4 regions of the Ensifer sp. SL37 genome follow, and region 3 is predicted to be linked to each of the others. Evidence: riboswitches for the same ligand, from Rfam matches in the RefSeq annotation. Region 3 holds a riboswitch; each other region holds the start of a gene.

Region 1 (7,344 bases), 2.6 Mb from region 3:
CGACGGGACCAGGCGACGCATCCTCAGCCAGCATCGCTTACAGGCCCTCGCCCTGAAAGGCCTTGGCAAGCCTGGCAATGGCGTCGATGTTGCGCGGGCCTGGCGTCGCTTCGACATAATCGAGCACGACGAAGCGATCGTTCTTGACGGCATCGACATTCTTGAAGGCTGCATTGTTCTTCATGAAGGCGATCTTGTCCTCGGCCTTCACCTCGCCGTAGTTGACGATGACCACCACTTCCGGGTTGCGCTCGATCACCGGTTCCCAGGAGATTTCCACCCAGCTCTTTTCCACGTCGTCCATGATGTTGGCGCCGCCGGCGGCCTCGATCATCGCCGTCGGAATGCCGAAGCGGCCGGAAGTAAACGGCTTCTCTTCGCCGGAATCATAGACGAAGACCCGCGTCGGGTTAGCCTTGCCGGCGTTCGCCTTGGTGATCTCGGCAAGCTGGCGGCGATAGCCGTCAACCAGCGTCTCGGCGCGATCCTCGATGACCTTGCCCCGTTGAAATAATCCATTTTGAAGTAAGCTCTGGCCCATTGAGAGGACCAGGGAATGAAGCGCAACCGTTTCACAGACGAACAGATCATCGTCATTTTGAAGGAGCACGAGGCTGGCACGCCCGTCTCGGAGCTTTGCCGCAAGCACGGCGTCAGCGATGCCAGCATCTATAAATGGAAGGCCAAATTCGGCGGCATGGACGTATCCGAAGCCAAGCGGCTGAAGACGCTGGAAGACGAGAACACGAAGCTGAAACGGCTCCTGGCAGATGCGATGCTCGACAATGCGGCCTTGAAAGACCTTTTGGGAAAGAAGTGGTGACGCCCGCAGCAAGGCGGAAAGCTGTCGCTCATCTGATGGATCACCACCAGATGAGCGAACGGCGGGCGTGTAAAGCCATCGGCTTTTGCCGGATGATGATCCGTTACGAAACCAGGCGCAGCGATGACCATGACCTTCGCGAGCGGATGAAGGCGCTGGCGCATGAACGCCGCCGCTTTGGATATCGACGCCTTCATGTGCTGCTCAGGCGTGAGGGTCACCTTGTGAACCACAAGCGGCTCTTCCGGCTCTATCGGGAAGAGAAGCTGACGGTGCGCAAGCGCGGCGGTCGGAAACGAGCGATAGGCACACGAGCACCGATGCTGATCCCGCTTGCCGCCAATGATCGCTGGTCACTGGACTTCGTGTCGGATCAACTCACCGATGGCCGCAGGTTCCGGATTCTGACGGTCGTCGACGATTGCACCAGGGAATGCCTGGCTCTCGTCGCCGACACGTCGCTCTCCGGCCTGCGGGTCGCCCGTGAGCTGGATCGGATCATCGAGGGACGAGGCAAGCCGAAGATGATCGTCAGCGACAATGGCAGTGAGTTCACCAGTAACGCGATCCTGCAATGGACGGATCGGAGCAAGGCGGATTGGCACTACATCGCGCCGGGCAAGCCGATCCAGAACGCCTTCATCGAAAGCTTCAATGGGCGGCTGCGCGACGAGCTCTTGAATGAGACGCTCTTCTCGTCACTGGCCCATGCTCGATCGGCGCTTTCAAACTGGCGCAGCGATTACAACGATCATCGACCACACTCTGGACTCGGCTGGATGACACCTGCCGAGTTCGCTCAGACAATCAACCCGCGACGTGATGCGGTGCTGCGCAGCCGGAATGGCTCCGCACCGCAACCCGCCGCTACCGCCCCCAATACAGCAACCCAAAACCGCTGGAGCAAACTCAAAACTGGATAAAACTTGGGGGCAAGGTCATCGACGCCGAAGATGCGGCCGAGATTGAGAAGATCGACGAACATGTCGTTCATATCAGGCTTCTGCTTGGCCATCACGTGGATGCAGGATTCGGTCAGCTCGTAGACGCCGATCTTGAAGGGCGCCAATGTCTCGGGCGTGACCTCGCCGCCGACCTTCATGCCGTAGTTCCAGCCGGCAAAGAGGAAATCGGCATCGGCGTTGAGCAGCACTTCCTTGGTCGGATATTTCTCCGAAAGCTCCGGCAGTTCCTTGACGCCTTCGCGCAGCTTCTCGTCCAGCGTCTTCCAGCCGGAGACGCCGGTATAGCCGACCATGCGGTCCTGGAGCCTCAGCGCCAGCATCATCTCCACCAGGTTGACGTCGTTGGCGATCGCGCGCTTCGGCGCCGCGTCGAAGGTCACCTCGCGGTTGCAGCTCTTGACGGTGACCGGATAGGCCAGCGCCGGCGTGGCGGCGGCAAGCACGAAAAGAAGGGAAAATGGGGCAATATTGATCTTCATGAAATCGATCCCTGTCGAGGAAGTGAAAAGGAAAAGCGGGCGCCGCCGGCAGCGGCATTGTGAACGGTGGCGGTGACGCCGAAGGCGGCCGAAAGCTCGCCGGGGCTGAGCACCTCTTCGGGCGGGCCGAAGGCCGTCAGCCGCCCGGCGGTCAAGATCGCGACATCTGTCGCAAACTCGGCGGCGAGATTGATGTCGTGCAGCGTCGAGACGATTGTCAGTTTCAGCGTCTGCAAGAGCTCGAGGATTTCGAGCTGGTGGCGGATGTCGAGATGGTTCGTCGGCTCGTCGAGGATGATGATGCGCGGTTCCTGTGCCAGCGCGCGGGCGATCAGCACCCGCTGCTTCTCACCGCCCGAAAGCGTCGAGAACTGGCGACCGGCAAGATGGGCAAGATCGAGATGCGCGAGCGCATGCTGCACCCGCTGGCGGTCGAAATCGTTCCAGCCGCTCAAGCCCTCCCGCCGCGGAATGCGTCCCATCATCACGACGTCGCGCACGCTGAAGGGAAAATCGCCGGGCATCTCCTGCAAGACGACGGCGATTGTCCTTGCCGCCTCGCGGGCCGAGATCGACCAGAGATCGACGCCATCGACCGAAACACGGCCGGCATTCGGCTGCACCGCCCGGTAGAGGCAGCGCAGAAGCGAGGTTTTGCCGGCGCCATTCGGCCCGAGGATCGCAAGCCGGCTGCCGGCCGCGATCGCAAAGCCGATGTCGTTGACCAGCGTCAGGCCCGAACGCGGCCCCCAGCGAAGGCCCTCGACCGTGAGGGCTGCACCCGTCGCGTTGCAGCTCATGGGTTCGTTCCTCTGCGCGACCTCATTGGAAGTGCCCGCCAAGATCTTCGGAGACGAGCATCGCCGCGGGAATGCGGGCAAGCGTCTTGCCTTTCAGCCCGCGCGGCCGTTCCGCCGCCCGCGTCATGCCATCGCCACGCTCGGCATAGGTTGTGGCAAAGCGCACGAGATCGTCGATGTCCTCTTCCGGCGAGACGTCGCCGAAGAGATAGGTCGCCTTCCCCGTTGCCTGGAAGGCGATGGTGCAGGGCCGCGTGCAGGCCGCCATGCAGACCGTTCCGGCGATCGAGAAGTCGCGATCGAGCGGTGCGCCGAGCGCTGCGATGCTCAGGTTGAGCCGCTTGATCAGCTCGGCACCGGGCACGCATGGGCCGCCGGTGAAGCGGCAATCGGTGCAGACCGTTATCTTGTGCTGTCGGAAATTCGGCTCAGCCATTCCTGCCCTCCGCCGGACTGACGGCAAGAGATGGCGAAACGGCAAGAGGACGGAAAACCGTCGTATGAAAGCCAGTTCTTTTCCATCGGAACACCCCGTCCGTTGTGGTTGATCGGTTCGATGGCAGGTCTCCTGGCTCGCGGGTCGTGGCGCATCCACGTCTTCCCGGTCTTCGACCAGTGACATGGTGTGAATGCGCTTTCCGCTCACAGTTGCGGGGGCAGCCACGGTCTCGGCCCCATCAGGGTCGTCCGTTCCGTGTTCCCTTTTCAGCCGCTTCCGCATTGTCGCGGACGCAGCACCATCAACGCCTTCCTCGCATGAATCGGCGGATGAGACAACCGCACGACACAGGCGGGAGGGATCTATCAACATGCGGCGTTTCGTCATGCGAGATTTGTTATAAAATAACATTACGTAGCGCAAGCCGAAAATTGGGCGCCGGACACAATCCGACGCCCGCGATAGCGACCACCTTTCCGCTAAAAGACGTGCCGTGCTACCTCAGAACTCCGGCGGCAAGAGTTCGGCCGTCAGCGTCACCGCGACAGAGGCGTTGCCCGGCAGGTTGCGCACGCCGCAGACGGAGCGAACATGGCCAGCCCTTTCGCCAAAGGCGGCCGCCAGAAGCTCGGAAGCACCGTCGAGGACCTTCGGGTGCTCCAGGAAATCCTCAGTGCAGGCGACATGTCCCTCCAGCCGGACGATCTGGCGAATACGCTCGAAACGGCCGAGATGCTCATGGATCTGCGCCAGCGCGTTGAGCACTGCCAACTCTGCGGCCTTGCGCCCCTCGTCGATGGTCACATCGCGCCCGAGCAGCCCCGTATGCACGAAGCGCCCGTCCAGCAATGGCCCCTGCATCGAAACATGAAGCATCTCACCCGCCTCGATCACCGCGCGGTAGGCGCCGAGCGGCCTCGGCGGCGTCGGGAGCTCAACGCCAAGTGCGCCGAGCCTTCGGATAACCTCGTCCATCATTGCTTCCCCTCCTCGTCACCTTACGAACCGGCCGCCTTGCGGAGACGACACCGCTTTTTTCTCAAGCCCTCGAAGTTCTGCCGCCCCTATCGCAAGCAGCAAGACGCGCCGTTCCGTGCCCAGCAACTTTTCCAAGCATAACCAAGAGAAAACGCCTCATGCTTCACGTTGGGAGATAACGTTACGAATTACAACACCAGAGTTGAAGTGCCATCGCGATCCGGGCCAGTGCCGCGGTCTTGCGATCGAATGCGACCGACACATCGCGGCGGCCTCGATCCCCAACCCCAAGCAAAAACGCTGAAATGTAACATACGTTACGCTCACGTAACCCTATGCCCGTTGAGAATTTCGACGACCGAAGCGACAATTGCCGGGATTAAGATTGGGCATCGACAAGCCTCGGAAACAAGCTCAACTTAGCCGCGCAGATCCCGAAATGAAGTGACGGCAACTCAACTTTCAGAGGGGAATAGCATCAGTGAATCCCATTGATTTCTTCGTCGACACGCTTCGGACCTATCCGCCTGTCGCCGTCTTCCTCGCCCTCGGCATCGGCTTCCTCATCGGTCCGATCAAGGTCGCGGGGTTCAACCTTGGAAATGTCACCGCCACGCTGCTTGCGGGCGTTCTCATCGGACAGCTGGGTATCCAGGTTTCCGGCGACCTGAAATCCACCCTGTTTTTGATTTTCCTCTTCGCCGTCGGCTACGGCGTCGGGCCGCAATTCGTGCGGGGCTTGAGCACCGATGGACCGAAACAGATCGCCTTTGCGCTCTCCGTGCTGGTGCTGTGCCTCGTCGTTCCCTATCTCTGCGCGCTGATTGCCGGGCTGCCGCTCGGCTATGGCGCCGGCATGTATGCCGGCTCGCAGACGATCTCGGCTGCAATCGGGGTTGCGACCGACCAGATCAATTCGCTCGGGCTGACGCCGGAGCAGGCCAAGACCTTTGCCGACCAGATCCCGATCGCCTATGCGGTGACCTATATCTGGGGCACGATCGGCTCGGCGATCATCCTCGCCCAGCTCGGTCCCAAGCTTCTTGGCATCGACCTTCCGGCGGCCTGCCGCGAATACGAGGCCAAGCTCGGCGGTGGCAGCGAAAGCAGTGAGCCCGGCATTACCCGCGCCTATCACGACTTCGGCCTCCGGGCCTATCGCGTCGACGCGGCAAGCGGGCTCACCGGGAAACCGGTCAAGGACATCCTTCCCGGGATCCGCGTCTTCGTCGAGCGCCTGCGGCGCGGCGACCAGATCATCGAGGCCGATGGCAACACCGTGCTGCAGCCGGGCGACGTCGTCGCCTTTTCGGGCCGGCGTTCGCTGCTCGTCGAAAACCTGGACAACAAGCTGCTCGAGGTCGAGGACAAGGAGCTGCTCAACGCGGAAGCCGAAGTCCTCGATGTCTACGTGACCAGCAAGGCGCTCGCCGGCAAGACGCTGGCGGAAGTCAGCACCATGGATTGGGCGCGCGGCGTCTATGCCCGCAAGATCATCCGCTCGCTGGTCGAGATCCCGGTGCTGCCCGGGACGACGGTCGAGCGCGGCGACATCGTCACCATCGGTGGCGCGAAACGCCATGTCGAAGCGGCGATCAAGGCGCTCGGCTTTGCCGACCGGCCTGTCGAGACGACCGACATCGCCTTTCTCGGCTGGGGGCTTTTCATCGGCGCGATGATCGGTGCGCTGACGATCACGATCGGCGGTATCCCGATCGGCCTTTCGACCTCCGGCGGCGCGCTTCTGGCCGGCCTCGTGCTCGGCTGGCTGCGCACCACCTACCCCGCCTTCGGCCGCATCCCGTCACCGGCGCTGTGGCTGATGAACACGCTCGGCCTCAACATCTTCATCGCCGTCGTCGGGATCGGCGCCGGCCCGGGCTTTGTCGCAGGCCTGCAGGAGGTCGGCATTTCGCTGTTCATCTGGGGCGTGGTCGCCACGTCGATCCCGATGATCGCCTCGGTGCTCCTCGGCCACTATGTCTTCAAGTTCCACCCGGCGATCCTGTTTGGCGCCTGCGCCGGTGTGCGAACGACGACGGCAGCGCTCGGCATGATCCAGGAGGCGGCCAAGAGCAAGGTGCCGGCGCTCGGCTACGGCATGCCCTACGCCATCGGAAACACGCTGCTGACCATCTTCGGCCTCGTCATCGTCATTATGCTCGCCTGAGGCGAACGGGCGAAGCCGACCATCGTTCAAAATGCATAGATCACAGGGAGTGTGGACCATGTTGGACAGAAATTTCTACGACAGCCTATCCGATCTCAGCCCGTTCGAAATCAAGGACGAACTGATCAAGCTCGCCAAGTCGAGCTCACAGAAATCCGCCAAGGCTTTCCTCAATGCCGGCCGCGGCAACCCGAACTGGACGGCGACACGCGCTCGCGAGGCCTTCTTCCTGCTCGGCCAGTTTGCGCTGACGGAAGCCAAGCGCGCCTATTACGACCCGAAGGCCGGCGTGGCCGGCATGCCGCCGAAGGACGGCGCCCACGCGCGGTTCGAAAAGTGGACGAAGAAGCTGCTGCAAAACACGGCTGACTGGGACGAAGAGGATGAAGGCATCCCGCCGGCAAAGACGCTTTCCGACGCCGTCAACTACGCCATCACCACCTTCCGCTTCGATGCGGACGCCTTCGTGCACGAGCTCACGGACTCGATCATCGGCGACAACTATCCGGTTCCCGATCGGGCGCTGCACCACAACGAGATCATAACCCACGAATACCTGATGTGGGCGATGTGCGCCGGCCACCGACCGAAGGCAAAGTTCGACCTTTACCCGGTCGAAGGCGGCACTGCCGCCATGTGCTACATCTTCAAGGCACTGAAGAACGCCCGCCTGCTTAACGCCGGCGACAC
Region 2 (7,344 bases), on a different contig from region 3:
TGGTTCTACAATCTGTTCGAAAGGCAGGCGGTCGGTGATTTCGGCGCTTCGTTCCGCCGGTCCTTCACGCTGGGGCTGATGGTCATGGTGGTCAATGTCGTCGTCGCCCTGCTTGCGGGCCTCGCCTTCCGCCGGCGCTTCCGCGGCGCGACCGCGCTGTTCTATCTGACTGTCGCCAGTCTCGTGGTGCCGTCGATCATCATCTCGCTCGGCATCGGCGTCGTCTTCCAGCAGTTCGGCCTGAAACCCGCCTGGTATTCCTCCGGCTTCGGCGCGCATCTGACCTGGACGCTGCCCTTCGGCGTGCTCATCATGTTTGCGGTCTTCAACCGGTTTTCGCCGGCCTATGAAGAGGCCGCTCGCGATCTCGGCGCGACGGCGTGGCAGACCTTTCGCCATGTGCTTTTGCCGATGATCGCCCCGAGCCTGATCGGCGTCGGTCTCTTCGGCTTCACGCTCTCCTATGACGAGTTCGCCCGCACGCTGATGACATCAGGCAGCTACAACACCCTGCCGCTCGAGATCTACGGCATGACGACGAACGTGACGACGCCGGTGCTTTATGCGCTCGGCACGGTCACAACCCTCTTCTCCTTCACCATCATCCTAGTCGCGCTGGCTGTCATACTGATGCTGCGGCGCCGCCAGGCAAAGCTGAGCTAGGACCAATGCGCATTCTGATCGTCAATCCCAACACCACCGCCTCGATGACCTCAAAGGCAGCGACTGCTGCGCGGGCGGTCGCCGAACCCCACACGGAAATCCTCGCCCGCACATCGAAATCCGGTCCGGTCTCGATCGAAGGGCATTATGACGGTGCGATTGCGCTTCCGGGCCTGCTCGCGGAGATCCGTGACGGCGAAGCCGCGGGCGCGGACGCCGCCGTCATCGCCTGCTTCGACGATACGGGGCTTGAGGCGGCGCGCGCGCTAGCCCGCATGCCGGTGGTGGGCTTATGCGAATCCGCTGTCGCAACCGCAGCCATGGTGGCGCAGCGCTTCACCGTCGTGACGACGCTGGAACGTTCGCGGGTGCTGATCGAAAACCTGACCCGGCACTACGGCATGGCGGGCCGGGCGAAGGTGCGCGCCGCCGATATTCCCGTGCTTGAACTGGAGGACAAGTCCTCGAACGCCCTTGCCAAGCTGCGGAGCGAGATCGAACTGGCGCTTCATCAGGACGGCGCCGAGGCAATCGTGCTCGGTTGCGCCGGCATGGCGGATCTCGCCCGCATGCTCCAGGCCGACTACGGCGTGCCGGTCATCGACGGCGTGTCGGCCGCGGTCAAGCAGGCGGAAGCACTGGTGTCGCAGGGGCTTTCGACGAGCAAGCGCGGCTCCTACGCAGCCCCGCTCAGCAAATCCTATTCCGGCTTGGTGAGCGCGCTTGCGCTGCCCCCTGGATGAAGCGACCTTGACACCTCCATCACGGTGGCAAGCATCGCATTCGACGCATCGGCTTCGGCAACGACCCAGTCGCGAAAAGCCTGGATCTTCTTCTGCCGCCTGGTGCTTTGCGGATAGACGAGCCAATAGGCGCGGCCGTCGCGCACCACGTGCTCGAACGGCCGGATGAGCCTGCCGCTCTTCAGTTCATCCATCAGGAAGGTTGAGACGGCAATCGCAATGCCGTGATCCGCCAGGATTGTGGCGACATCCATCGCCTGGACGTCGAAGATCAATTCGGTGCCGTTGCTTGCCGGCGGTTCGACGCCGGTTTCGATCATCCATCGCCGCCACCAGCTGGCGTTGCCGAAACGCCGGACCCTCAGAACGTCGGCGGGCTCCTTGAGCTGGTGCTTCTCCAGGAAGGAGGGCGTGCAGACAGGCACGTAATCGAGCGGAAACAAAGGAAAGACATCGTTGCCCGGCCAGTCGCCGGCGCCGCTGCGCACCGCGAGATCGACGGCGTCGCGCTTGAAGTCGACCAGCTCGGTCGACATGTGCACCCTGATGCTGATATTGGGATGCGCGGTCTGAAACGAGGCGAGGCGCTGGCCGAGCCAGCTCGAAACGACGGTCGGGAGCACGGAGATGTGCAGGTGATGCTCGGTCTTGTCGGCGATCTCCGAGAAGGCTGCCCCTAAGAGATCGATCGCTTCGGTCACCTTCGGCGCCAACTGCCGCCCGGCGCCAGTCAATCGCACCTCGCGCGGAAGCCGGACGAACAGCGGCGCGCCGATGCGATCTTCCAACAGCCGGATCTGATAGCTGACGGCCGCCTGCGTCATGCTGAGCTCTTCGGCGGCGCGGGTGAAACTCAGGTGCCTGGCGGCGGCCTCAAAAGCGCGCACCGCACTCATGGGAGGAATCTTGCTCATGGAACTGAGATAAGCATTCTTTATGCCAGCATGCGAGAAATCGCTTTGCGCGAAACGGCAAAAACCCTCACTTTTTTCGCGAACACACGACCTTTTAGAGAAGTGAGGATAGCAATGCTTAGCGCAATGCGATCAACGATTTACTATGTTCTGAACTGGGCCGATAAGACCCTCAGCCCCTCCGTTGCCATCGATACCTTCAACGAGTTCCAGCTCCGGGATATCGGCTTGACGCGGGACCAGGAGCACATTCGCCCGCGCATCGGCGATACAGCCGATCCGTGGCACTGGCCCGAGGAAGAGGCCTCATCCGTGCCGCAAACCTCGGCAGGCTGCAAGGGCGCGAGCAAGCCACGGGCCATGGCAGTCTCGCCGCGTGCGCAACCCGGCGAAAACAAGGACGTCAGCATCCTGCTCTGCGATTGAGCGAGTGCCGAGACGCGACGGGCCTGGATCGCCTAGTGCAGCATCCGGCCCGCGTGATGGCTCCATCGAAATTTCTCCCCAAAACCCTGCGAGCGCTGCGGCGCTTGTTGCCGTTTCGGCGGCGAGACGAAGCCCCCGACGGAGAGCCGTTTCAAAGCGCCGTTTACTCTCCGTTATCCACACTGCAAAAGAAAAGACCCTCCGCACGGGCCGTCCGGCACCTCACACCTATTGACGCAGATTTGCGATGAACTACTATATCTAGTGTTCGAGGTTCTTCCGATTCGCAAGGATTGGGAGCTAAGACGGGAATACGGTGCGCCGGCGAGTTTCCGCTGAGGCTATGCCGTAGCTGCCCCCGCAACTGTAGACGGCGAGCGACTGTCCGGATTTGGACCACTGAGGCATGAGGCCTCGGGAAGGTCGGGATGGAAGCTTTGACCCGTAAGCCAGGAGACCTGCCTCGATCACCAAACGTCCACGGGCGGGGTGTCCGGAGGGGTTGAGTGCGTGGCAGGATGAGCCTGCCCGATCGTCTCGACGTCTCCCCGGCAGCCCGTCGAAAGCTTCGGGGTGAAGTCATGCCAGTTTCTTCCAGTTCAGATCCACCTTCTGCGGACGGGTGCGCGTTGTTGCGCGCCTGATCGAAAGGCCGCGCCTTGAAAACCCGCATCCGCGGAATTCCTGAGCGCCCGACCAAAACGAGCCGGCCCGGTTGCGTAACCGACCTTGGGCCAGCTTGACGACGTCAACTCCGGTCGAGTCGACCGGGGAGCGATGTTTCGTGTCCAATCGCCAACACCACGGTTCGCGTTCGCGCGATCCGACGACTTTTTGCGCCCATTTGCCAGACCCTCACGAGGAACCCATGTCGATCACCGTCTACAGCAAACCAGCCTGCGTCCAATGCACCGCCACAACCCGCGCGCTCGACCGCCAAGGCATCGATTATCGCATCGTCGATATCTCCGAGGATTCCGATGCATTCGCGCTGGTGCAGGGTCTTGGCTATCGGCAGGTCCCGGTCGTCGTCGCCGGCGAGCGGCATTGGGCGGGTTTCCGCCCGGACATGATCAGCGCGCTTTCCTGAAGGACGCGGGCGATGGGCCTGATCGTCTATTTTTCCAGTCGCTCGGAAAACACCCATCGCTTCGTCGAAAAGCTCGGCCTTCGCGCCGCCCGCATACCGCTCAGGGAAAGTATGGACGCACTTACGGTCGCAGAGCCCTATGTGCTGATCGTGCCGACCTATTGCGGCGACGATGGCCGCGGGGCGGTGCCGAAGCAGGTCATCCGCTTCTTGAACGACGCGGGCAACCGCTCTCACATCCGCGGCGTGATCGCAGCGGGCAACAGCAATTTCGGCGCGACCTACGGGATCGCCGGCGACGTGATTTCGGCCAAGTGCCGGGTACCCTATCTCTACCGGTTCGAGCTGCTCGGGACCGACGAGGACGTCGCCAATGTCAAAAACGGGATGGAACGATTTTGGACGTCACGACACTCGAACGCCCCTTGAAGGCGACGGAAGCAGCGCTCGACTATCATGCGCTGAACGCAATGCTGAACCTCTATGACGAAGAGGGACGGATCCAGCTCGACAAGGACCGGCAGGCGGCGAAACAGTACTTCCTCCAGCACGTCAACCAGAACACGGTGTTCTTCCATAACCTCCGGGAAAAACTCGATTATCTGGTGACCGAGGGCTATTACGAGCAGGAAGTGCTGGACCAGTATTCCTTCAACTTCGTGCGCGATCTCTACGATCATGCCTATTCAAAGAAGTTCCGCTTTCCGACCTTCCTCGGGGCGTTCAAATACTACACGTCCTATACGCTGAAGACCTTCGACGGAAAGCGCTACCTGGAACGCTACGAAGACCGTGTCTGCATGGTGGCGATGGCCTTGGCGCGCGGCAACGAGGGGCTTGCCCGCGATCTCGTCGACGAGATCATCTCCGGCCGCTTCCAGCCGGCAACGCCGACTTTCCTCAACGCCGGCAAGAAGAGCCGCGGCGAGCTCGTCTCCTGCTTTCTGCTCCGGATCGAGGACAACATGGAGAGTATCGGCCGCGCCATCAATTCGGCGCTGCAGCTTTCCAAGCGCGGTGGCGGCGTGGCGCTGTCGCTCACCAACATCCGCGAGATGGGCGCGCCGATCAAGCAGATCGAGAACCAGTCATCCGGCGTCATCCCGGTCATGAAGCTGCTCGAAGACAGTTTCTCTTACGCCAACCAACTGGGCGCGCGCCAGGGAGCCGGTGCTGTCTACCTGCACGCCCACCACCCCGACATCATGCGCTTCCTCGATACCAAGCGCGAAAACGCCGACGAGAAGATCCGCATCAAGACGCTGTCGCTCGGCGTCGTCATCCCCGACATCACCTTCGAGCTCGCCCGCAACAACGAGGACATGTATCTGTTCTCACCCTATGACGTGGAGCAGGTCTATGGCGTGCCCCTCACCGAGATTTCGGTGACCGAGAAGTACCGCGAGATGGTCGAGGATGCCCGCATCCGCAAGCGCAAGATCAAGGCGCGCGACTTCTTCCAGATCATCGCCGAGATCCAGTTCGAGAGCGGTTATCCCTACATCATGTTCGAAGACACGGTGAACCGGGCAAACCCGATCGCCGGGCGCATCACCATGAGCAATCTCTGCTCGGAAATCCTGCAGGTGAGCGAGGCGAGCGCGTTCAACGACGACCTCTCCTACAAGCACATGGGCAAGGACATCTCCTGCAATCTCGGTTCGCTGAACATTGCCGCTGCCATGGACAGCCCGGATTTTGGCCAGACGATCGAAACCTCGATCCGCGCCCTCACCGCCGTCTCCGAAATGAGCCACATCTCGTCCGTGCCCTCGATCGAAAAGGGCAACGACGACAGCCACGCGATCGGCCTCGGGCAGATGAACCTGCACGGCTATCTCGCCCGCGAGCGCATTTATTATGGCTCCGAGGAAGGCATCGATTTCACCAACATCTATTTCTACACGGTGACCTATCACGCCATCCGCGCGTCGAACCGGCTGGCGGTCGAGAAGGGCAAGAGCTTCGCCGGCTTCGAAAACTCGAAATATGCGTCGGGTGACTATTTCGACAAATACACTGAGACCGAATGGCTGCCGGCGACCGAAAAGGTGAAAGACCTATTCGAGCAGGCGGGAATATCCATCCCGACGCAGGAAGACTGGCTGGAGTTGAAACGGGCGGTGATAGCTGGCGGCCTCTACAACCAGAACCTCCAGGCCGTGCCGCCGACGGGCTCGATCTCCTACATCAACCACTCCACTTCCTCGATCCACCCGATCGTCTCGAAGATCGAGATCCGCAAGGAGGGCAAGATCGGCCGCGTCTACTATCCGGCCGCCTTCATGACCAACGACAATCTCGAATACTACCAGGACGCCTACGAGATCGGGCCGGAGAAGATCATCGACACCTATGCGGCCGCCACCCAGCACGTCGACCAGGGCCTGTCGCTGACCCTGTTCTTCCGCGACACGGCAACGACCCGCGACATCAACCGTGCTCAGATCCATGCCTGGAAGAAGGGCATCAAGACCATCTACTACATCCGCCTTCGGCAGATGGCGCTCGAGGGTACGCAGGTCCAGGGCTGCGTTTCCTGCGCGCTGTAACCTCGCATTCCAGTAACGGCCCCCCACCCTAGCCCTCTCCCCGCAAGCCGGGAGAGGTGCCGGCAGGCGGATGAGGGGCACCCCCTCACCGCGCGATGAGGCATACACGATCACAAAGGTTCAACGACATGAACATGCACACCAAACCCGCAAGCCGCATCCGCGCCATCAACTGGAACCGCATCGAAGACGACAAGGACCTGGAGGTCTGGAACCGTCTGACCGGCAATCTCTGGCTGCCGGAGAAGGTGCCGCTTTCCAACGACATTCCCTCCTGGGCAACGCTGAAGCCGGAGGAGCAGACACTCACCATCCGCGTCTTCACCGGCCTCACCTTGCTCGACACGATCCAGAACGGCGTCGGCGCCGTCCGACTGATGGAAGATGCGACCACCCCACATGAGGAGGCGGTGCTTTCCAACATCTCCTTCATGGAGGCGGTGCATGCCCGCTCCTATTCCTCGATCTTCTCGACGCTCTGCCTGACACCCGATGTCGATGACGCCTATCGCTGGTCGGAAGAGAACGAGTTCCTGCAGAAGAAGTCCGCGCTGATCATGGCGGAGTATGCCTCCGGCGATCCCCTGAAGAAGAAGGTCGCGAGCGTCTTTCTCGAAAGCTTCCTGTTCTATTCCGGCTTCTATCTGCCGATGTACTGGTCGAGCCGCGCCAAGCTCACCAACACCGCCGACATGATCCGGCTGATCATTCGCGACGAGGCGGTGCACGGCTATTACATCGGCTACAAGTTCCAGCGCGCGCTGGAGCGCTTGAGCGAGGAACGCCGCCAGGAGATCAAGGTTTTCGCCTTCGACTTGCTGCTCGAACTCTACGACAACGAAGCGAAATACACCGAGGCGCTCTATGACGACGTCGGCCTGACCGAAGACGTGAAGAAGTTCCTGCACTACAACGCCAACAAGGCGCTGATGAACCTCGGCTACGAGGCGCTGTTT
Region 3 (7,344 bases):
CCAGCACCCGTTGCTGCAGCAAGGCATTGCCGCATCGTCGACCAACGCCTTCCCGGCTGATCGTCAGATCGCGAACATGAAAGCAATTGCTTATATACAGCCACAGGTCGGTATACATTCGCGCGTCGCTCCCGCACAGTCCGCTCGGGGGCTGGGATTTACGATGCGTTAACGATACTGTCGGCAATCTCAGAGAATGGCAAAGCGGTGTATCTCCACGACAGGGATGATTCTGCGCCTCGCGACCTTCATCGGTCTGGCTTTCGCGGCGGCGATCGCACGCGCCGGTGAACTGGAACCCTGGAAGACCAAGTCGAATGCCATCATCGTCGACGCCTATGAGATGAACAGCATCGACTGGGAAACGATGCTTGGCGACAAGCGCGTTTCCGGTTTCATCGCCAAAGCCTCCGACGGCCTGCCCGAAAGCTTCTCCTGCACCGGCGACCACAACGGCGACACCTTCAACCACTGCAAGACCATGTGGCGCAAATACGCCGTCAGCCGCGAGCTCTACCAGACCCGCCGGATGATTGCCCGTTCGCACGGGCTGCTGTGGGGTGCCTACCATCTTGCCCGCCCGGGCAATCCCGTCGACCAGGCGAACCATTTCCTCGATTACGCCGATCCGCGCGACGACGAGCTGATGGTGCTCGATCTCGAGGGCATCGATCCGGACAAGTACATGTCGCTGGAGGACGCCGCCATCTTCGCCGGGCACATCAAGACCCGGACCGGGCGCTACCCGATCCTCTATACCAACCACATCACCGCCAAATACATCGCCGCGCACCGGGCCAAACACCGGCTGCTGTCGCGCCTGCCGCTCTGGTACGCCCGTTACAAACCGGATATCCGCCAGGTTTTCCCGATGGGCAACTGGGACAGTTACGCGCTGTGGCAGTTCTCCTCGGGCATCAACTGCGGCAAGCGCCGCTGCCCCTACCGCGTGCCGGGAACGCTTGACGACATCGACGTGAATGTGGCGGCAATGTCGCCGCTGGCGCTGAAAGCGATCTGGGCACAGGGCGTCTTGCTGCCGGAAAAGCCACTGCCACTGATGCTCGTCGCCCAAGCCGAGCGAGGAACGGGCATGCTGGCGGTGGCAAGGGCGACTGCGATGTTTACCGAGCCGCTGCTCGTGAGCCGCGCTGACGCTACGAGTGGCGCCGGCAGCGGTGTCGACATGCTGGTGACCGGCTCGATCGATTTCGCCCGCCAGGAACATGCCCTGCAGGTGGCGATCGCCGGCAATGATGCCGCCCAGGGCGCCTGCTCCAAGACGGGGGCCGGCACCGACGCCCCGGCAAGCATGTCCGCCAATCCGATCCCCTGCAACGCGCCCTAAAGCCTGTCGCGTGAAAAGCATTCACGCGACAGGCATTAAGCGCTTGTTGTTATGCATGTCGTTGTCGCAAAACCGCTGTACACTTTTTCACGATATGCGTCAGCGCCTTCAGGCTTCGATCTGGACATCGCCAAGCGGTCGCGAGCAGCAGGCAAGGATGTAGCCCTCATCGATCTCGTCGTCCAGAATGCCGCCATTGTGGCTCATATCCACCTCGCCTGAGACCTTCATCACCCGGCAGGTGCCGCAGATGCCGCCTTCGCAGGCAGCGCCGATGCGCACGCCGTTGGCGCGCGCCGCCTGCAGGATCGTCTGGCCGGGCTTGGCCTCGATCTCCTTGCCGCTCATGGTGAAGGCGATCTTGGCGGCCTGGACCTCGCCCTCGTCGGCGGCGCCGGCGCGCACGGCAATCTCTTCCGCGGCGGGTGCCGCCGCCGGCTGGAAGCTCTCCTCGTGGTAGCGGCCCATGTCGAAACCGGCCGATTTCAGCATCTCGCGCACGCCGCGCATGAACGGTTCGGGGCCGCAGCAGAAAACGGTGCGGTCCATGAAATCGGGCGCAAGCAGCGGCAGCTTGGCGCCATCAATGCGGCCGCGAAGCCCGTGCCAGCCGTGGCGTGCCTCATGTCCCTCGACGATGAAGCCGAGGTTCAGCCCGGACATCTGCGTCGCCAGAACCTCCAGCTCCGAGCGGAACAGCAGATCGTCCGGCCGACGCGCGCAGGAGATGAAGGTCACATCCGTTTCCGGCACGCAGTCCGCCATCCAGCGCGTCATCGACATCATCGGCGTGATGCCGGAGCCGGCCGAGATGAACAGGTACTTGTCGCCGGGATGGCGGACGAAACTGAAATCGCCGAGCGGGCCAAAGGCGCGGAGTTTCATTCCGGGCTTCAGGTGCTCGAACATCCAGCGGGTGCCGATGCTGTCTGACTGCGCCTTGACGGTCACGGCGATCGACAGCGGCCGCGAGGGCGTCGACGACAGGGTGTAGGTGCGCATCACTGGCTCGTCGGCGACGGGCAGTTCGAGGGTCACGAATTGCCCGGGCAGATAGCGAAACCAGGCGGGCTTTTCGGCCCGGAAGGTGAAGGTCATGACATCGGCGGTCTCGACGACCGCGGATGTGCATTCGAGCATCTGCTGCCGGTCGATCCAGACATGCAGCGCGTCGAAATGGTGAAACGAAGAGGCCATCTGCATGTCAGGCGACCCTTGAAAGCGGAGCCGCGTCGCCGGCAAGGCGCTGCTCCATGAACTTGCAGTACCACTCGACGAACTGCATCACGCCACCCTCGTGCTCGGGCGAATAGGGACCGGGCTCATAGGCCGGTGAGCGGATGCCGAAGGCATTTTCCTCGACGATCTGACGGTCCTGGTCGTTGGTCTCGGTCCAGACATGCGTCAGTTCTTCTAGATTGTAGTCGACGCCTTCGACCGCATCCTTGTTGACGAGCCACTTCGTCGTCACCTGCGTCAGTTCGGGCCCGAGCGGCAGCACCCGGAAGGTGATGGCGTGGTCGGCGAGCACATGGTTCCAGGTGGTGGGATAGTGGAACATCAAGAGCGTGCCGATCTGGCTCTGGGAGACGTCGGCGGACAGGGCCCGCCTGACGGCGCGGGCGCCCGACATGGTGTAGCTTTCGGCATTGTCGACAAGCGGCATGCGGGCGGCGCGGAACTGACCGGTCGGCGACATCTTAAATTCGCTCGGCAGGCCCTCGGCCTCGCACTTCGCCCAATGTTCGGCGATCACAGGATCATCCTTGGCGCCCTGCACCCCGGTCGCCGTCGGCGCCTCAGGATAGGTGCGGCAGAGTTCCGGATGATTGGCGGCGCAATGGTAGCATTCGCGGTTGTTTTCCCAGACGAGCTTCCAGTTGCCCTTCTCGATGATGGTGCTTTCGAACGCGACCTTGGTTTCGCCGAGCCGATGCGGCGCGAGATAGGGCAAGGCCATGTCGCGGAACGCCGTGAAATCCATCGGCTTTTCCGACAGGTTGATGAAGATGTAGCCGCCGACCGTTTCGCAATGGATCGGCTTCAGACTGTGGGCGGCCTTGTCGAAATCCTCTCCCATCTGCCGGGCGAAGAGCAGCGAGCCATCGAGTTCGTAGGTCCACTGGTGATAGGGACAGACAAGCTTTGCCGACGAGCCTTTCGCCTGCGTGCAGACGCGCGAGCCGCGGTGGCGGCAGGAATTGTGCAGCGCCCGGATGGCGCCCTGGCGGTCGCGGGTGATGACAACGGGGTAGTCGCCGACCTGGACGGTGAAGTAATTGCCGGCCCGCGGGATCTCGCAGTCATGGCCGATGAACAGCCAATCCTTGTACCAGATGTTTTCCAGATCCTGCCTGTAGTAGTCGGGATCGATGTAAAAGGCCCGGTCGAGGCTGTAGCCGTCCCGCCTGCCCTTCAGCTTTCGAAGCATATCGTTTCTGGTGTCCATGTCCTGTCCTCATGCGCCATGTTTCGGAGAGGCAGGACAGGAACCCGCACGGGCGCACACCCATGCGTTTGAGGCTCCGATCCGGCTGCCCGCCGCAACCCGTTACGGTTATGTCCGTCAAGGCTGGTTTCCGGGCTCAGGAGCCGTCCTTTCGGACCTGCCCGGCGCCTTCCCGGACGAACCGTCCAGTGGCCTTTGCCGAGGCTTTCGCTCCACCACCGTTGCGGGGGCAGCGCCGGGATTTGACCGGCTTCCCAATTCTCCATCTTCCCTTCGAAGACGGCACCTTGAGTAAGGATATGTAATCGCGGAAGTCGCCTTGGCAGCTGCCCGATAGCGACATCCAATTCCAGAATGACGACACGGAAAAAACCGCCACAAAAGGCCACCGTCTTAGAATTTTTACATTGCAAACATATAGATAGATCACATCTTGGGCATTTGCCGACTTTTGCGGCGCGGTCGGCGCAGATGCGGGAGGGTTTCGCCCGTTTGCGACATCGCGTCAGATAGAGAACGCTAATGATGCAGCCAGGGGGAAATCATTCATTAACCATGAGCCGCTAGCCTAGCCGGCGGACGAGAGAGGTCCTGCAGGCAGGCAGATGGCGCGCTGACGATCATGGCAAAGTTGAGATACTACGACGCGGCAGCCGAAAAGCTGCCGACAATCCCGCCGAAGGTGGCGGTTCATACCGAATTCCTGCGCACGGGCCGGATCAACCGCAGGCAATGGTTGCCGAGCGAACGCAGGTATTTGAGCTATGAGGAAGTCGCAGACAGGACGGGCAAGAAGCTCAGCACCGCCGGCGACACGACCCATAAGCGGATCAACGGGTTCCACACCTCGATCCAGTTCCCGAAGATGATCTTCCACCGCACTCTCGTCGGCCGGCCGCATCTCGGCTACTGTCACGTGACGGCGGCGCGTACGCCGGTTACTCCCTCCAAGGACATCACCTGGTCCTTCTACTTCGCCAACTTCTTCTGCAACCTGGGCGACGAGACGCATTTTTTCGAGAGTATCCAGCCCGGCTATTCACGCATGTACTTCGCCGTCGCCATCGAACCGGGCGCCGAAGCCGGGCAAATGGTCATCAACCGCAACTTTCGTGACAACGGGCTGCTGTTTCGCACGGATGATCCCAAGGTCGCGCTGAAAAACGTACTGATGCTTGGCGCCAAGGATGACGCGTTGCGTCGCATCATTCGCAGCCTCTGAGCCGAACCGGTTCCTTCAAAGAAAATCGTTCTGTTTTTCCGGTGCGTCCGTTAAGGAAGCGTCGGAAAGGAAACGGCATGGCTGAGATCATCGACACGGATAGAGAACCGGACCGCGCGATCGCGCGCGCCTGCGCCGTTCTTGCCGAAGGCGAGCCGGTCGCGATTCCGACCGAGACCGTCTACGGCCTTGCCGCCGATGCTACCAATCCCGATGCGATCAGTCGCATCTACGAGATGAAGGGGCGCCCGCGCTTCAATCCGCTGATCGCGCATGTTTCCGACATGGCGATGGCCGAAGCCCATGTGCATTTCGATCCGATTTCGAGGCAGCTGGCCGAAGCCTTCTGGCCCGGCCCGCTGACGCTGATCCTTCGGCAGCGCGCCGACAGCACGGTTCATGCGCTGGCGTCCGCCGGCCTCGACACGCTCGGCATCCGCATGCCCGACGGTTTCTCGCGCCGGGTAATCGCTCACTTCGGGCGACCACTGGCCGCGCCCAGTGCCAATACGTCGGGCAAAATCAGCCCGACCAGTGCGGTCCATGTGGAAGCCGATCTCGGCGACAAACTGAAGCTGATCCTCGACGCCGGCCAGGCCCAAATCGGCCTTGAGTCGACGATCATCAAGGTCGACGGCGACGAGATCCGGTTGCTTCGGCCGGGTGGCCTCGATGCCGCCGAGATCGAACGCCTGCTTGGCCGTCCGGTGACCCGGCCGGAGACGGCGGGAGCGACGATCGAGGCGCCGGGCATGCTCGCCTCGCACTACGCGCCCGGCGCTGCCGTCCGGCTCGATGCCGCCGAGGTGCATGCCGGCGAAGCCTTGATCCGTTTCGGCGGCAATCGGATCGCCGGCGAAGAGCAGGCGGCCGTCGTTCTCGATCTCAGCCCGACTGGCAATCTGCGCGAAGCCGCCGCCAATCTCTTCGACTACATGAAGCGGGCGGATGCCAGCGGCGCAGAGACCATCGCCTTCGGGCCGATCCCTTCGGACGGGTTGGGGGAAGCCATCATCGACCGGTTACAACGGGCGGCGGCACCACGAGGGTAAGATAGTGTGCGGCATCTTCTCCGCACCCACCCTCATCGAACGGCACCAATTGCGGTTATGATCGCCGCCGACCAGGAACCGAGGACCAGATCCTCAGATCGACCGATCCGATAGCGCGCGCAGGCGCAATGCGAAGTGAGGCCCATGACCACCCTTCCCTCTCCCGAACTCATCGCTTCCTTCGCCGAGATCGTCGGCAACACCAACGTGCTGACGGACGAAGCCGACAAGGCGCGCTATCTCGTCGAATCGCGCGGACTTTACCGCGGCACGACGCCGATGGTCCTGCGTCCGGCCAACGTCGACGAGGTCTCGCGCATCATGAAGCTCGCGAGCGCCACCCGCACGGCGATCGTGCCGCAGGGCGGCAACACCGGCCATGTCGCCGGGCAGATCCCGCGGGAGGGCAAGGCAGACATCGTTCTTTCGCTGGAACGGCTGAACCGCATTCGCGACATCGATCCGGTCGGCAATGTCATCGTCGCCGATGCCGGCTGTATCCTCGCCGATATCCAGAAGGCGGCGGACGAGCACAATCGCCTGTTCCCACTGTCGCTCGGCTCGGAAGGTTCAGCCCGCATCGGCGGCAATCTCTCCACCAATGCAGGCGGCACCGCCGTGCTTGCCTATGGCAATATGCGCCAGCTCTGCCTCGGCCTCGAAGTGGTGCTGCCGACCGGCGAAATCTGGGACGGGCTGCGCCGGTTGAAGAAGGACAATACCGGTTACGACCTGCGCGATCTCTTCATCGGTGCCGAGGGCACGCTCGGCGTGATCACCGGCGCCGTGCTCAAGCTTTTCCCGAAGCCGCTCGGGCATCAGGTCGCCTTTGCCGGAGTCGGCAGCGTCGAGCATGCGCTCGCTCTGTTCGAAAAGGCGTCCAGCCTTTGCGGGCCGGCGTTGACCGGCTTCGAGCTGATGCCGCGGCTCGGCGTCGAATTCACCACCAAGCACATCCCCGGCGTTCGTGATCCGATGGAAACGGTCCATCCCTGGTACGCGCTGATCGATATCTCGACGTCCGATAGCGCCGAAAGCGCGGAACGGATGGTGCAGGACCTGCTGGAGCAGGGATATGCGGCCGGCCTCGTCGAGAATGCAGTGATTGCCGCCAACGAGACACAGGCGAAGGCGCTGTGGCACATGCGCGAGAGCATGTCGCCGGCACAAAAGCCCGAGGGCGGCTCGATCAAGCACGATGTTTCCGTGCCCGTCTCCAGCATCCCGGCCTTCATGAAGGAGGCGGATGCCGCCGTCGTGAAAGCGATCCCCG
Region 4 (7,344 bases), 2.8 Mb from region 3:
CCGCTCGAAAAGGGCGACGTTGTCTTCTTCAACCCGGCGCTCTTCCATGCCGCCGGCACCAACCGCTCCCGGGATATCCGCCGCGTGGCCAACCTGCTGCAGGTATCTTCGGCCTTCGGTCGCGCAATGGAAACCGTTGACCGACTGACCATGAGCGCGACGCTCTATCCGGCCTTGCGGGCCTTGCTGGCGGGCGGGACGCTGACGCAGGCGGAAGCGGCCAACGCGATCTCCTCCTGTGCCGAAGGCTATTCGTTCCCCACCAATCTCGACCGGGATCCGCCACTCGGCGGGTTGGCGCCGAAGACGCAGGCGCAGTTGATGCGCGAGGCTCTCACTGCGGGGACGGGCGAACAAGAGTTTCTCTCGGTGCTGGAGGCGCAGGCGAAGCGCAAGCTGAGCTGACGAGCGAGTTACAATTTGACAGGCTCCCGGTGTGTTTCAGCCGGGAGCCGCAGCCGTTTCAAACGATCATTTCCGAGGGAGGAATTCGATGAGTGGACAATTGCAAGGCAAGATCGCCATCGTCACCGGTGGTACGCAGGGACTGGGCGCGACGATTGCTGGCCTTTTCGCCGAACGCGGCGCTGAAGGCATCGTCATCTGCGGCCGCAACGCCGCCAAGGGGCGGGCGAAGGCCGAGCAGATCGGCAAGGCAAGTGGCGCGAAAGTCGTCTATGTCGAGGCCGATCTGGAAAAAGTAGAGGACGCCCGCAAGGTGGTCGCCGCTTGCGACGCGGAATTCGGCCGGGTCGATGCGCTGGTCAACGCCGCAGCTATTACCGACCGTGGCACGATCCTCGATACCACGCCCGAACTCTTCGACCGCATGTTCGCGATCAATGTGCGCGCGCCGTTCTTCCTGATGCAGGAGGCGGTGAAGATCATGCGGCGGGAGAAGACCGAGGGCACGATCGTCAACATCGGCTCGATGTCGGCGATGGCCGGCCAGCCGTTCATTGCCGCCTATTGTTCGTCGAAAGGCGCCCTCGAAACGCTGACCAAAAACACGGCTTATGCGCTTCTTCGCAACCGCATTCGCGTCAACGGGCTGAATATCGGCTGGATGGCGTCCGAAGGCGAAGACCGCATCCAGCGCGAGTTTCATGGCGCGGCTGCCGATTGGCTCGAAAAGGCGGCGGCCGGCCAGCCTTTCGGTCGGCTCGTCGATCCGGCCGAAGTGGCGCGGGCCTGCGCCTATCTGTCGTCGGCCGAGTCCGGGCTGATGACCGGATCGGTGATTTGCTTCGATCAGTCGGTCTGGGGCGCCTATGACGGTTCGCCGCATCCGGTCGCTCCGCTTTGAGGCGGAGGCAAACGACTAAGCTCGAAAGTAGCCGGCGGAAAGTGGCGCGCCATGTCTCGACCGGGTTGGCGCCGCTTGTCTTTCTCAAACGGCTGTGCACTTAGTGCCGTCGTCAGGTGCCCGCGAGAGCGGGAGAATCGGGAATCCGGTGTCATTCCGGAACGTGCCCAACGCTGTGACGGGGACGATCGCGTCTAAGAGAGCCTTGAATTGATTCAAGGTTTTGCCACTGGATCTTCAATCGATCTGGGAAGGCGAGGTGATCGGTTGAACCGAAGTCAGAAGACCGGCCTGGCGAGATAGACCGAACCCCGCGTGGACGGCGGGAGGTTTTCGCATTGTTGGGGATCGAACGATGCTGACTGAACCGAAAGGCGGCCTTGCGGCTGCCGGTGCCTTTTCGCTGCCAGAGCGGGAGGCCGTCTACCGTGCCATCTCGACACGTCGCGACGTGCGCGATGAATTCCTGCCCGCGCCATTGCCGGATGATCTGATCTTGCGCCTGCTGGCCGCTGCGCACAGCGCCCCGTCCGTGGGCTTCATGCAGCCGTGGAACTTCGTGCTGGTGCGGGCGGAAGAAACGCGTGAGCGCGTCTGGCAGGCGTTTCGCCGCGCCAATGACGAGGCCGCGCTGATGTTCGAGGCGGAACAACAGGCCAAGTACCGTGCGCTGAAGCTGGAAGGCATCCGCAAGGCGCCGCTCAGCATCTGTGTCACCTGCGACCGCACGCGCGGCGGTGCCGTCGTACTCGGGCGCACCCACAATCCGCAGATGGACGTCTATTCCACCGTCTGCGCCGTGCAAAACCTCTGGCTTGCTGCGCGGGCCGAAGGGGTGGGCGTCGGCTGGGTGAGCATTTTCCACGAGGCCGAGATCAAGGCGATTCTCGGCATCCCAGATCATATCGAGATCGTTGCCTGGCTCTGCCTCGGCTATGTCGATCGCCTCTATCAGCAGCCGGAACTCGCCGTGAAGGGCTGGCGCCAGCGCCTGCCGCTCGACGAGCTGGTTTTCGAAGACGGATGGGGACGCAGCAAGGAGAAGGCGTAAGGCCTCGTCCGATCAATTCTGGACCGGCTGATAGGCCGGTCCCTTCGGATGCTTGAGGTCGATGGCGGTTTCTTCCTGCGGCAGGTAGGTCGGGCCGACGACGCGAACCTTGTTCTTCGACGGATCATAAGGCCGCTCTTCGGCCGGCGCCTTGGCGGTATTGCTCGCCGCTTCCGGCTTCTTGGTCTCGATGACGATGATCGACGACTGGTCGTCACCGATCTTCGTTCCGTTTGCCTTCGGTGTGGTCGAGGCGGTCTGGGGTATCTGGCAGCCGCACTGGCCGGGTTTTCCGACAGCGCGGGTGCGATAGGCAAAGGCGTTGGGCATTTCGGTATAGGGACGGCCGGTCACGGCCGAGACCATCTTGTCGCTCTCTTCCGTGTTGAGGTCGTGAAAATAGAGCTCGGTCTCAGCCCCCGGACAGCGCGCCCGACAGGCCTGCTCGTCGCGCGGGAAATCGGCCGGCGTCGCATCTGAAGAAACCGGGAAAAAGGCGCCGTCGCAGGTACGCACGCACATGGTTCTGAGCGTGCCGCTATAGTAGCGCTCCTGCGGTGCGTAGCCGTCTTCGCCTCGGCCGAGCATCGGGCCGTAGGCGTCTTCCGGCGGCAGGTCGGCAACGATGTTGCGGTGGCTTTCCGGCACGTCCGGTTCCACGCTTGCGAACTCCTCGCGGTCACCATAGCAACCGTTGATCTCCAGCGCGGCGAGGATGCGGCGCCGGCTGTCGTCGCTGCCGCCGGCGACGATCTGCTCGCGCTCGGACTTCAGCATGCGCAGATTGTCTTCCATCTCGGCGATCAGGCTGTTGAGGCCGTAGCAGGTGTCGGGGTCGCCGCCGTCGAAGCCAATGGCGTTGCCGCCACCGCAACCCGCGCGGCGGCGGTCGTTCTTTGCCCGCCGCAGCTCGATATTCTGCCGCGAGATCGCGCTTGCGTAGTCGCGCGCATCGGCATTGCTGGCGACGTAGTCAGGCAGTTGCGCGAGCCGCGCGTTCAGTCGGTCGCAGGCCGTCGATGCCAGTGACGGGCCGGCACCGATCAGAACCAGAGGCACAAGGGCCGCAGCGACGTGTTTCATGCGCGTGAACACGGGCGAAAGTCTCTTCCTGTTGCCAGGTCGGCGCCGACCTTCTGCGGGTGGCTGCCAGCGGCATTCCTGTTTCGCCTCCATCATAGAGCTTGTCGTTGATCGTGCAACGACAAGCGACGGTTTGCGTTAACAGCGCAGATCACCTGACGCGCTTAGGCGGCGCGGGCGGTTTCCAGCGACATCGGACGTTCGAGCACGGTACCTTCGATGGCAGCGACCGCCTTCATCCGCGTGAGCAGATCCGGCGTTACTTCCCAGGCGACGGCAACCGCGAAAACGGAGCCGATGCGATGCGGTTCGGCGATACGCTCGCCCGGGCATCCCATGCGCCGGAACATGCGCTCCAGGAACACATCCGTCACCGTGACGATGTGGCTGATGCCGGAAGCAAGGCCCAGCTCGCCGACGCCGCACATCAGTTCGGCGGCCGCGACCGTCACCTGGTTCGACGCGCGGTCCTGCGAGATCTCGGGCTCGATGCAGAAGCGGCTGGATTCCCAGACCGAAGCGCTGCGGATTTCCGGATTATCGCCAAGCAGGATCGGGAAGGTATCGTCCAGCATGTTTGGGCCGAGTGTCGGTAGGAGGCGAAGCGCGCCGCGCAGCCGGCCGGTATCGGGCGCATAGGACAGGACGTAGAGCGGGTTTGCCTGGTCGTAGTTGTCGATTTCCCAGTCGCCTTCGGTCTGCACGTCCCATTTCAGGAAGTCGTGGAAGACGCGCTTGCGCAACCGGAACATGTCGTCGACGGCCGCCGGGTGTTGTGCGCGGGTCTTTCCGTTCAGGATCCTGATCATCGTTTTCTCCATCCGAGTTTGGGGATGGGGCGATGCTGTCAGGCTCGCGGCGGTTGCGTAACTGTCGCTAGCGACAGTTCAAATGCGCGATATTTGCCACTAGATTTCGAGGGGTTTCGGTGGAGGCGTATTGTCGGGTGTCAAACGGAGGGTATCAGAGCGTGTCGTACGGCCTGTGCCACAGCCTGAGTGTTGGAAACGACATTCAGCTTGCGTCGCGCATTGGTCATGAAGAAGCGCACGGTGCGCTCGGAAATGCCGAGGATCGTGGCGATTTCCCAATAGCTCTTGCCGGCGGCGGCCCAGGTCAGGACCTCGGTCTCGCGGCCGGTCAACCGCATCTCTCGGGTCGAAATGCTGCCGGCCATGGCGCCGTGCTCCAGCATGGCGGCATGGAAGAGATTGGCGGCCAGCTGGAAATCGCGCAGGTGATGGCGGCGATAGGTCGTCCATTCGCCGGCTGTCATGTTGACGTTGATTGCGAGCAACGCCATGCGCCCGGCGGGCGAGGGCAATGGCAAGGCGACGCCCTCAGTGGATATGCCGATTTCCTGGGCTGCCTGGAACAACGGTTCGCATTCCGGGAAGCGATGCCGCGCCATCGTCCATTCCACCGGCCGCACGCCGCCAAGCGCCAGCTTCAGGATCGGATCGATCCGGTGAAGGCTGCGGGCATGGTAGATCTCGGCAGCGTAGGCGCCAAAGGTGTGATGCAGCCGGCAAACCTTGAGCTCGTCCGCATAGGGCTCGGCTTCGAGATAGAGAAGATGGGCAATGCGGAAGGTTCGACGCATCAATGTGAAGAAATGAGCGGGCTCGACACAGCCGCCACATTCCAGGATTTCCAGCATGTCGAGGACAGCCTGCTGCTCAGTCATGCCACAACACCGAATCTCGTCCGAGGCCCCAGCATGGTTAGAGGTTCACCTTTTGTCCAGCGCAAACTTTCCCGATTGGTGTATAAGACCAATTGCGCACGCCTTGATTGTGGTCGTCGATCGGCCGCGTGACAGGGGCTGATTCGCGGGTGATCTGCAAAACCAGCGATGCCGCGCCTGAAGCAGGCGCGACATCCGGATACGGTTTTGCCGGCGCCGGCATGGCGCCCGAATGCAGCGAAGACCGGTGGCGATCTCCGCGTTGCCATCTCAACCCGGATGGCTGGCTTCGACCACCGCCAGAGCCGCCATGTTGACGACGCCGCGTGAGGTGACGGACGGCGACAGGATATGGGCCGGAAGCGCCGAGCCGAGCAGGATCGGGCCGACATGCAGGCTGTCGGTCATGGTCTTGACGACACCGAGCGTGATGTTGGCGGCATCGAGATTGGGGAAAACCAGCAGATTGGCTTCGCTCGACAGGCTGCTGTCCGGCATGACGCGCTGGCGCAACGCTTCCGAGATCGCCGCATCGCCGTGCATTTCGCCGTCGACCTCGAGATCCGGCGCGAGTTCCCGCACGAGCTGCAGCGCCGCGCGCATCTTGGTGGCGCTCTCCGAATCGCGCGAACCGAAGTTCGAATGCGAGACGAGGGCGGCGCGCGGGGTGATGCCGAAGCGGCGGATTTCCTGTGCCGCCATGACCGTCGTCTGGGCGATCTCTTCGGCGCTCGGGCAGTAGCTCACATAGGTGTCGGTGAAGAAAGTTGCGCCGCGCTGCGAGATCAGCAGGCTCAAGGCCGAGAAATCGAGCACGCCGTCGCGCTTGCCGATGATCTGCGATACGTCGCGCAGGTGCTTGCTGTAGCGTCCTTCGACGCCGCAGATCAACGCATCGGCTTCGCCGCGCTTGACCGAGAGCGCGCCGATGACGGTCGTGTTGGTGCGCACGATCGTGCGCGCGGCTTCCGGGATGACGCCGAGACGGCCGACGAGGGCAAAATAGTCCTCGACATAGTCCCGGTAGCGCGGATCGCCTTCGGGGTTGACCACCTCGAAATCGACATCCGGACGGATGCGCAGGCCATAGCGACGCAGGCGCGTCTCGATGATCTGCGGACGGCCGATCAGGATCGGGCGGGCCGTGCCTTCTTCGAGCAACACCTGGGCGGCGCGCAGCACGCGTTCGTCTTCGCCTTCGGCAAAGATAACCCGGTTCTTCTGGGCGTTCTTGGCGGCGGCAAAGACCGGCTTCATGATGAAGCCCGAGCGGAAGACGAAGCGGTTCAGCTTGTCGAGATAGGCGTCATAGTCCTGGATCGGACGGGTGGCGACGCCGCTTTCCTCGGCTGCCTTCGCAACCGCCGGCGCGATGCGCAGGATAAGGCGCTGATCGAACGGCGAGGGGATCAGGTAGTCCGGGCCGAAGACCGGGGTCTCGCCGGAATAGGCGCGGGCGGCAACATCGGAGGGCTCTTCGCGGGCAAGACCGGCGATGGCGCGTACGGCCGCCATCTTCATTTCTTCGTTGATCGTGCTTGCGCCGCAGTCGAGCGCGCCGCGGAAGATATGCGGGAAGCAGAGAACGTTGTTGACCTGGTTCGGGAAGTCCGAGCGGCCGGTGCAGATCATCGCGTCCGGACGGGCTTGGCGGGCGGCTTCCGGCATGATTTCCGGCGTCGGATTGGCGAGCGCCATGATCAGCGGCTTTTCGGCCATCTGCGCCAGCAGTTCCGGCTTCAGGACGCCGGCGGCCGAAAGGCCGAGGAAGACGTCAGCGCCGCCGATGCTGTCGGCAAGCACGCGGTTGCTGCTATCCTGCTCGTAGACGGACTTCCATTCGTCCATCAGTACCTCGCGGTCCTTGTAGACGAGGCCTTCGAGGTCATGGACCCAGATGTTTTCGCGCTTGGCGCCGAGCGTCACGAGAAGGTTGAGACAGGCGAGTGCGGCGGCACCTGCGCCCGAGGTGACGATCTTGGCGGTCGCGATGTCCTTGCCGGCGAGTTCGAGGCCGTTGAGGATGGCGGCGGCGACGATGATCGCGGTTCCGTGCTGGTCGTCGTGGAAGACCGGGATCTGCATCTTTTCACGCAGGCGCCGCTCCACCTCGAAACATTCGGGCGCCTTGATGTCTTCAAGGTTGATGCCGCCGAAGGTCGGCTCGAGCGCCGAGATTACGTCGACCATGCGCTCGATGCTCGACGCGTCGATTTC

What was found. A riboswitch is a leader RNA that binds a small molecule or an ion and turns the genes downstream of it on or off. The one in region 3 is predicted to bind cobalamin.
Region 1: it holds a riboswitch for cobalamin, as region 3 does, so the genes downstream of both, OVA00_RS27615 (DUF1636 family protein) here and OVA00_RS14990 (aromatic ring-hydroxylating oxygenase subunit alpha) in region 3, are expected to answer to the same signal.
Region 2: it holds a riboswitch for cobalamin, as region 3 does, so the genes downstream of both, nrdH (glutaredoxin-like protein NrdH) here and OVA00_RS14990 (aromatic ring-hydroxylating oxygenase subunit alpha) in region 3, are expected to answer to the same signal.
Region 4: it holds a riboswitch for cobalamin, as region 3 does, so the genes downstream of both, bluB (5,6-dimethylbenzimidazole synthase) here and OVA00_RS14990 (aromatic ring-hydroxylating oxygenase subunit alpha) in region 3, are expected to answer to the same signal.

What each region holds. Positions count from the first base shown of each region.
Region 1 is NZ_JAPPRN010000006.1:3,167,760-3,175,103, reverse strand. Features, by position in the region: gene OVA00_RS27635 (ABC transporter substrate-binding protein) at 38-541, opposite strand; one part of gene OVA00_RS27630 (IS3 family transposase) at 557-806, shown strand; one part of gene OVA00_RS27630 (IS3 family transposase) at 806-1,746, shown strand; partial or broken gene OVA00_RS27625 (ABC transporter substrate-binding protein) at 1,755-2,267, opposite strand; gene OVA00_RS27620 (ABC transporter ATP-binding protein) at 2,264-3,067, opposite strand; gene OVA00_RS27615 (DUF1636 family protein) at 3,090-3,503, opposite strand; cobalamin riboswitch at 3,609-3,824, opposite strand; gene OVA00_RS27610 (RidA family protein) at 4,008-4,484, opposite strand; gene aspT (aspartate-alanine antiporter) at 4,966-6,654, shown strand; gene OVA00_RS27600 (bifunctional aspartate transaminase/aspartate 4-decarboxylase) at 6,713-7,344, shown strand, end outside.
Region 2 is NZ_JAPPRN010000001.1:1,134,910-1,142,253, reverse strand. Features, by position in the region: gene OVA00_RS05200 (ABC transporter permease) at 1-663, shown strand, start outside; gene OVA00_RS05195 (aspartate/glutamate racemase family protein) at 669-1,406, shown strand; gene OVA00_RS05190 (LysR substrate-binding domain-containing protein) at 1,364-2,320, opposite strand; gene OVA00_RS05185 (hypothetical protein) at 2,447-2,746, shown strand; cobalamin riboswitch at 3,001-3,226, shown strand; gene nrdH (glutaredoxin-like protein NrdH) at 3,615-3,836, shown strand; gene nrdI (class Ib ribonucleoside-diphosphate reductase assembly flavoprotein NrdI) at 3,849-4,265, shown strand; gene nrdE (class 1b ribonucleoside-diphosphate reductase subunit alpha) at 4,235-6,388, shown strand; gene nrdF (class 1b ribonucleoside-diphosphate reductase subunit beta) at 6,517-7,344, shown strand, end outside.
Region 3 is NZ_JAPPRN010000006.1:569,370-576,713, forward strand. Features, by position in the region: partial or broken gene OVA00_RS14980 (glycoside hydrolase family 25 protein) at 197-1,207, shown strand; gene OVA00_RS14985 (hybrid-cluster NAD(P)-dependent oxidoreductase) at 1,457-2,551, opposite strand; gene OVA00_RS14990 (aromatic ring-hydroxylating oxygenase subunit alpha) at 2,553-3,797, opposite strand; cobalamin riboswitch at 3,902-4,102, opposite strand; gene OVA00_RS14995 (DUF6656 family protein) at 4,420-5,019, shown strand; gene OVA00_RS15000 (L-threonylcarbamoyladenylate synthase) at 5,097-6,071, shown strand; gene OVA00_RS15005 (FAD-binding oxidoreductase) at 6,216-7,344, shown strand, end outside.
Region 4 is NZ_JAPPRN010000006.1:3,411,308-3,418,651, forward strand. Features, by position in the region: gene OVA00_RS28840 (phytanoyl-CoA dioxygenase family protein) at 1-405, shown strand, start outside; gene OVA00_RS28845 (SDR family oxidoreductase) at 494-1,306, shown strand; cobalamin riboswitch at 1,404-1,615, shown strand; gene bluB (5,6-dimethylbenzimidazole synthase) at 1,662-2,357, shown strand; gene OVA00_RS28855 (DUF2865 domain-containing protein) at 2,370-3,440, opposite strand; gene OVA00_RS28860 (acyl-homoserine-lactone synthase) at 3,605-4,249, opposite strand; gene OVA00_RS28865 (helix-turn-helix transcriptional regulator) at 4,390-5,127, opposite strand; gene OVA00_RS28870 (NADP-dependent malic enzyme) at 5,398-7,344, opposite strand, start outside.